DNA from 2 places in the Paenibacillus sp. EC2-1 genome. Region 1 is predicted to be linked to the other one. Evidence: a T-box and tRNA genes for the amino acid it is inferred to sense, from the RefSeq annotation. Region 1 holds a T-box; the other holds one or more tRNA genes.
The links. The T-box of region 1 lies ahead of leuS (leucine--tRNA ligase). A T-box ahead of a tRNA ligase gene usually reads a tRNA of that ligase, here a tRNA-Leu.
Positions count from the first base shown of each region.

Region 2: it encodes a tRNA-Leu, which carries the amino acid that the T-box ahead of leuS (leucine--tRNA ligase) is inferred to sense. The anticodon was not compared.

Region 1 is NZ_CP186006.1:1,564,722-1,568,128, forward strand. It holds gene ACK8P5_RS07275 (Gfo/Idh/MocA family protein) at 1-93, shown strand, start outside; gene ACK8P5_RS07280 (AraC family transcriptional regulator) at 144-1,019, shown strand; T-box leader at 1,058-1,321, shown strand; gene leuS (leucine--tRNA ligase) at 1,409-3,407, shown strand, end outside.
Region 2 is NZ_CP186006.1:3,108,467-3,111,873, reverse strand. It holds rRNA gene ACK8P5_RS14600 (23S ribosomal RNA) at 1-930, shown strand, start outside; rRNA gene rrf (5S ribosomal RNA) at 1,055-1,171, shown strand; tRNA gene ACK8P5_RS14590 (tRNA-Glu) at 1,233-1,307, shown strand; tRNA gene ACK8P5_RS14585 (tRNA-Val) at 1,444-1,519, shown strand; tRNA gene ACK8P5_RS14580 (tRNA-Thr) at 1,542-1,617, shown strand; tRNA gene ACK8P5_RS14575 (tRNA-Asp) at 1,631-1,707, shown strand; tRNA gene ACK8P5_RS14570 (tRNA-Lys) at 1,730-1,805, shown strand; tRNA gene ACK8P5_RS14565 (tRNA-Leu) at 1,820-1,904, shown strand; tRNA gene ACK8P5_RS14560 (tRNA-Gly) at 1,912-1,983, shown strand; tRNA gene ACK8P5_RS14555 (tRNA-Pro) at 1,998-2,071, shown strand; gene ACK8P5_RS14550 (GNAT family N-acetyltransferase) at 2,250-3,407, shown strand, end outside.

The DNA of each region.
Region 1 (3,407 bases):
GAACGAACAGAAAGAGCAATGACACAGGAGCATGCATTTAAAGCGGGGGAATTATGTGTTGTTGCGCAGAATGAAGCGGTTCGTATTCAGTAATTGGTTCCGTTATAATAAAGGAATACCTAGGATCAGAAGGGGAAAACTCTATGAAACCGGTGTCCTTTATGAATGAGTTGAGCGGGAAACAAATACAGCTTCATCAACCATTCGAATTTCATCATCGTCACGAGGAGCCAATGGCTGGCGGTGAATTTCATTCGCATGCTTTCTATGAAATCTATTATTTTCACGAAGGAAAATGTAATTATCTTATCGGAGATAAGATCTACCTTCTAAAGCCGGGCGATCTTATCTTAATGAATGGTTTGACCTTGCACTGTCCTCATGTGGAGCCTGGTGTGCGTTATGTAAGGAGTATCACTCACTTTGATCCTGGCTTCGTGAACCGGTGGCTTCAACCTGCAGCATCCGCGGCATTATTGAGTCCATTTGAGGAACTTCGAAATTATCGTCTGTCGTTGCAAGGATCAGAGCGGTTGGAATTCGAAAATATTATGAGCGATTTAGATCGTTTAACTTCTCAGGGGGCTACGCAGGAGCGAAGAATGCTGCGGATACTTGACATGATGTATTTTATCTCGGATCTGTGTCGTAATGTTGTAAATGATAGAGATTCTTTCTCCGAGAAGGAACGTCATGTTCAGCAGGTGATAACCTTTGTGGAACGTAACTATATGAACGATCTTACCTTGGAGGATATTGCGGATGCGGTACATTTAACGAAGCAGTATTTGTCCACGTTGTTTAAAGAAGTGACAGGCACGACTGTTTTCAAATACGTATATAGCCGAAGAATTAATCAGGCAAAAATCTTGCTGTGGCTTCATCCAAATCTGTCAGTCACGGAAGTTTGTTATGCTGCAGGGTTTAAACATTTAGCCCATTTCAGCCGGATGTTCAAAGAGATGGTCGGTAGAACACCGGAAGATTACCGTAGCAGCAGGTGTTCAGCATTGACTTAAGCGAGGATGTTCGATATAATATCGTCATTAAAATCGAATACCATACGATGATGAGGATTAGTAGTTTCTAACTCGATCACACAGAGAGCCGGCGGATGGTGCAAGCCGGTTGACGAAGGAAATGAACTCGCCTTGGAGTAACGATGTTAACCCGGATCAGGTAGCTTACGTGGGTAAGCTAACGCCAGTCCGATGAGTCATCGTCGTCTCACCTGCGATAGAGGTGCAAAGGGAGTTAAGGACAAAGAATGTCTTTAGCTAACTAGGGTGGTACCACGGGAATCAAACCTCTCGTCCCTAGCGTCGTACGCTATGGATGATGAGGTTTTTTTGTTTTGAGGCGCACGGTTTATAAACCGTGTTTGACCGAGAAGGAGGAGCATGAAAGTATGAGTGAAAATCAACCGACAGGCCACGGTTATCAGCCGCAGGTCATCGAGCCGAAATGGCAACAGTATTGGGATGAACACAAAACATTTAAAACGCACGACAATCCATCAAAACCGAAGTTTTATGCATTGGATATGTTTCCGTATCCGTCGGGTGCAGGTTTGCATGTAGGTCACCCAGAAGGTTACACGGCAACAGATATTGTTTCCCGTTTTAAGCGGATGCGCGGATACAACGTGCTCCATCCAATGGGCTGGGATGCATTTGGCCTTCCTGCCGAGCAGTATGCAATGGACACGGGAAAGCACCCTCGGGAATTTACGATTAAGAATATTGATAATTTCCGTCGTCAGATCAAATCACTTGGATTCTCTTATGATTGGGACCGTGAGATCAGCACAACGGATCCTGATTATTACAAATGGACGCAATGGATCTTCATTCAGTTGTATAACAAAGGTCTGGCCTATGTTGACGAAATTCCAGTTAACTGGTGCCCTGCACTCGGAACGGTACTTGCGAATGAAGAAGTCATTGATGGCAAATCCGAGCGTGGTGGACATCCCGTAATCCGCAGACCGATGCGTCAGTGGATTCTGAAAATAACCGATTATGCAGAGCGTCTGCTTGAGGATCTGGATGAGCTTGACTGGACTGAAAGCATCAAAGATATGCAGCGTAATTGGATTGGAAAATCAACAGGTGCGGAAGTACGCTTCGATATCGCTGGTCATGATCAGCATTTGACGGTATTTACAACGCGCCCAGATACCTTATTTGGTGCAAGTTACTGCGTACTGGCTCCTGAACACGAGTTAGTGGACCTTATAACTACCGAGGATCAGAAAGATGCAGTTAAGGCATATCAAGATCAAGCAGCGCGTAAGAGCGACCTAGAACGTACGGATCTGGCAAAAGATAAGACTGGCGTATTTACAGGAGCATATGCAGTGAATCCGGTAAACGGAGCACAAGTTCCTATTTGGATCGCTGATTACGTACTTGCTGGCTATGGTACTGGAGCGATTATGGCTGTTCCAGGTCATGACAGTCGTGACTGGGAATTTGCGAAGCAATTCGGTCTGGACATTATCGAGGTTGTTAAGGGAGGAAATGTTGAGGAAGAGGCGTATGCTGGTAACGGAGAACACGTCAATTCTGATTTCCTAAACGGACTGGATAATGAAGCAGCTATTGAAGCGATGAATGAGTGGCTTGAGAAGAACGGAAAAGGACAGAAGAAAGTCACTTACCGTCTGCGTGATTGGCTGTTCAGCCGTCAACGTTACTGGGGTGAACCGATTCCAATTCTTCACTTGGAAGATGGCACGATGAAGACTGTACCAGAAGATCAGCTTCCGCTGCTTTTGCCTGATGTAGATCAGATCAAACCTTCAGGTACAGGTGAATCACCACTAGCCAACGTGACAGACTGGGTTGAAACCATAGATCCAGAGACGGGCATGAAGGCCCGTCGCGAGACCAATACAATGCCACAATGGGCTGGTAGCTGTTGGTACTACCTTCGTTACATTGATCCAGACAACAATGAGGAGCTTTGTTCCAAAGAGAAGCAGAAACAGTGGTTGCCTGTCGATCTGTATATTGGTGGTGTTGAACATGCGGTACTACACTTGTTGTATGCCCGTTTCTGGCATAAGGTGCTGTATGATATCGGAGTTGTAGATACAAAAGAACCATTCCAGAAGCTAGTTAACCAAGGTATGATCCTCGGTAACAACAACGAGAAGATGAGTAAATCGCGTGGCAATGTCATCAATCCAGATGATATCGTAAATGAATATGGTGCTGACACACTCCGTGTATATGAAATGTTCATGGGACCTCTTGAGGCGACTAAACCATGGAATACCAATGGTGTAGAAGGTATGCATCGATTCCTGTCACGCATCTGGCGTTTATTTATCGGTGAGAATGGTGAACTTAGCTCTAAGATCATCGATGGCGAAGGAACCGATGAATTCAAACGCATTTGGC
Region 2 (3,407 bases), 1.5 Mb from region 1:
CCCGCACGAATGGCGTAACGATTTGGGCGCTGTCTCAACGAGAGATCCGGTGAAATTTTAATACCTGTGAAGATGCAGGTTACCCGCGACAAGACGGAAAGACCCCATGGAGCTTTACTGCAGCTTGATATTGGATTTGGGTACGATCTGTACAGGATAGGTGGGAGCCTAAGAAACAGGAGCGCAAGCTTCTGTGGAGGCGCCGTTGGGATACCACCCTGATCGTATCTAGGTTCTAACCTAGTACCGTGAACCGGTGCGGGGACAGTGTCTGGTGGGCAGTTTGACTGGGGCGGTCGCCTCCTAAAGAGTAACGGAGGCGCCCCAAGGTTCCCTCAGAATGGTTGGAAATCATTCGAAGAGTGCAAAGGCATAAGGGAGCTTGACTGCGAGACCTACAAGTCGAGCAGGGACGAAAGTCGGGCTTAGTGATCCGGTGGTACCGCATGGAAGGGCCATCGCTCAACGGATAAAAGCTACCCTGGGGATAACAGGCTTATCTCCCCCAAGAGTCCACATCGACGGGGAGGTTTGGCACCTCGATGTCGGCTCATCGCATCCTGGGGCTGAAGTAGGTCCCAAGGGTTGGGCTGTTCGCCCATTAAAGCGGTACGCGAGCTGGGTTCAGAACGTCGTGAGACAGTTCGGTCCCTATCTGTCGTGGGCGTAGGAAATTTGAGAGGAGCTGTCCTTAGTACGAGAGGACCGGGATGGACATACCGCTGGTGCACCAGTTGTTCCGCCAGGAGCATGGCTGGGTAGCTACGTATGGACGGGATAAGCGCTGAAAGCATCTAAGCGTGAAGCCCCCTCAAGATGAGATTTCCCAGTATGTAAGACCCCTTGAAGACGACGAGGTAGATAGGTTGGAGGTGGAAGTGCAGCAATGCATGGAGCTGACCAATACTAATCGGTCGAGGGCTTATCCTACAAGCTTCACAGCGTGAAGCTCGCATCGAAAGCATCTGCTTTGGTCCGGTGTGAGTTACGGTGAAGCACTAATCGCAAATTCAAGTTTCGTATCTAGTTTTCAAGTGATCAAACGCTTGAACCGTTTGGTGGCGATAGCGGAAGGGTTCCACGCGTACCCATCCCGAACACGACCGTTAAGCCTTCCAGCGCCGATGGTACTTGGACCGAAGGGTCCCGGGAGAGTAGGACGTCGCCAAGCGGTACATATTTTTGACTTTAATCTATCAATCTATAAATATATGATGATAGACTTATAGCATGGCCCGTTGGTCAAGGGGTTAAGACACCTCCCTTTCACGGAGGTAACAGGGGTTCGAATCCCCTACGGGTCACCATTTATTTTATTGCTTCAAGGGGATGAGAACCCCACGGTTCGTCGAAGCATTGACATCGATAGGAATACTTCGCAGTCTCGATCGGAGTGAGAGTATCCCCTACGGGTCACCATTTACTTTTATACAACTTATTTATGGAGGCTTAGCTCAGCTGGGAGAGCATCTGCCTTACAAGCAGAGGGTCGGGGGTTCGAACCCCTCAGCCTCCACCATTGATTTTTAAAATTTGAATACGCCGGTGTAGCTCAACTGGTAGAGCAACTGACTTGTAATCAGTAGGTTGGGGGTTCAAGTCCTCTCGCCGGCACCAGTAATTATAATGGGGAACTGTGGTGTAGAGGCCTAACATGCCTGCCTGTCACGCAGGAGATCGCGGGTTCGAATCCCGTCAGTTCCGCCATTAATTACCTCATCTTGATTGAGAGCCATTAGCTCAGTTGGTAGAGCACCTGACTTTTAATCAGGGTGTCGAAGGTTCGAGTCCTTCATGGCTCACCATTGTTTTAACTTGTGCGCGTGTGGCGGAATTGGCAGACGCACTAGACTTAGGATCTAGCGTTTCACGACGTGGGGGTTCGAGTCCCTTCACGCGCACCATGCTTTCGCGGACGTGGCTCAGCGGTAGAGCATCGCCTTGCCAAGGCGAGGGTCGCGGGTTCGATTCCCGTCGTCCGCTTTCTATATATATTACGGGATGTAGCTCAGCTTGGTAGAGCACCTGGTTTGGGACCAGGGGGTCGCATGTTCAAATCGTGTCATCCCGATACTATGTTGCACTAAGATGTTGGATTTATATCCAACATCTTTTTTTGTTTTTTAAGAAGATTTGATTACTATTTGTAGAAAGAGTTCTTGTGCAAATGAATACTGCTTGTTATCGTTAGGGAGATAGCTCATCTTGTAAAGATCTTGAGTGGGTTAGCCGCGGAAAGGATGTCTATGATGTATTCAATTATTCGTAAGTTAGAGTCAAGCGAGATTCCCTCTTTTGTAGACATTGCTATAAATGCATATCCAGCAAGAGTTATCTCTGGAACGGAGTTCAGAGAACGGCAAATATCTAGAATGACTAAGATCCAGAACAATATAGACAATGTAAATTATTATGGATTATATCGGGAAGATCGATTGATTGCAGGGATGCGGCTTCATGAATATTCAATGAATCTTTATGGCCGTATGATTCAGGTGGGCGGTGTAGGCCAAGTGGCGGTAGATCTACTTCACAAGAAAGAGCGAGCTGCGAAAGAGATGATTGAATATTTTATCGCACATTGTAAGAGTAAAGGCATTTCTCTCGTGCTTCTGTACCCGTTTAGGCCAGACTTCTATAAGAAGATGGGTTTTGGGTATGGTACCAAAATGAATCAATATTACATCAAGCCAGATAGTTTTCCAAAGGCATTTGTTAAACAGGGCTTAGTATGGCTTGATCATAAACATATAAATCAGATAAAAGAGTGCAGTGATCGTCATGCAAGCACTACACACGGTATGATATTCAAGAGCACGTATGAGCTAGACTCCATATTAAGTACTGCTGGATCTAAAGCGATTGGATACATGGAGAACGGTGGACTGAAGGGATATATCATTTTTAACTTTAAAAATGTGAAAACAGACAACTTCCTACTTAATGATCTAGTTATACAAGAGTTTGTGTATGAGTCATCAGAGGCACTGAAGCAGTTAGGTACTTTTTTACATACGCAAAATGACCAGATTCATCGTATTGTGTGGTCAACACAGGATGATATGATTGAACATTGGATAGAAGATCCACGGAACGGAAGTGACCGTCTACTTCCAAGTGTATTTCACGAAAGTCACATATCCGGTGTAGGATTGATGTACAAAATTATTGATATTCCTAAGTTTATGATCGAACTTGGATTAACCGGAGCCATCTATAGTGCTGAACCTCTGACTTTGCAGTTCATGATTACAGATTCTTTCTCATCGGATGAGAGGTTTTCGCTACACATTGATAAAGGATCTGTGGCTGTGACGATGGGGGAGGTAGAAGAAGCAGCAAGCATCGAAATGAACATCTCGGATTTTTCTTCATTGTTCATGGGGGTTGTAGACGTAGATAAGCTG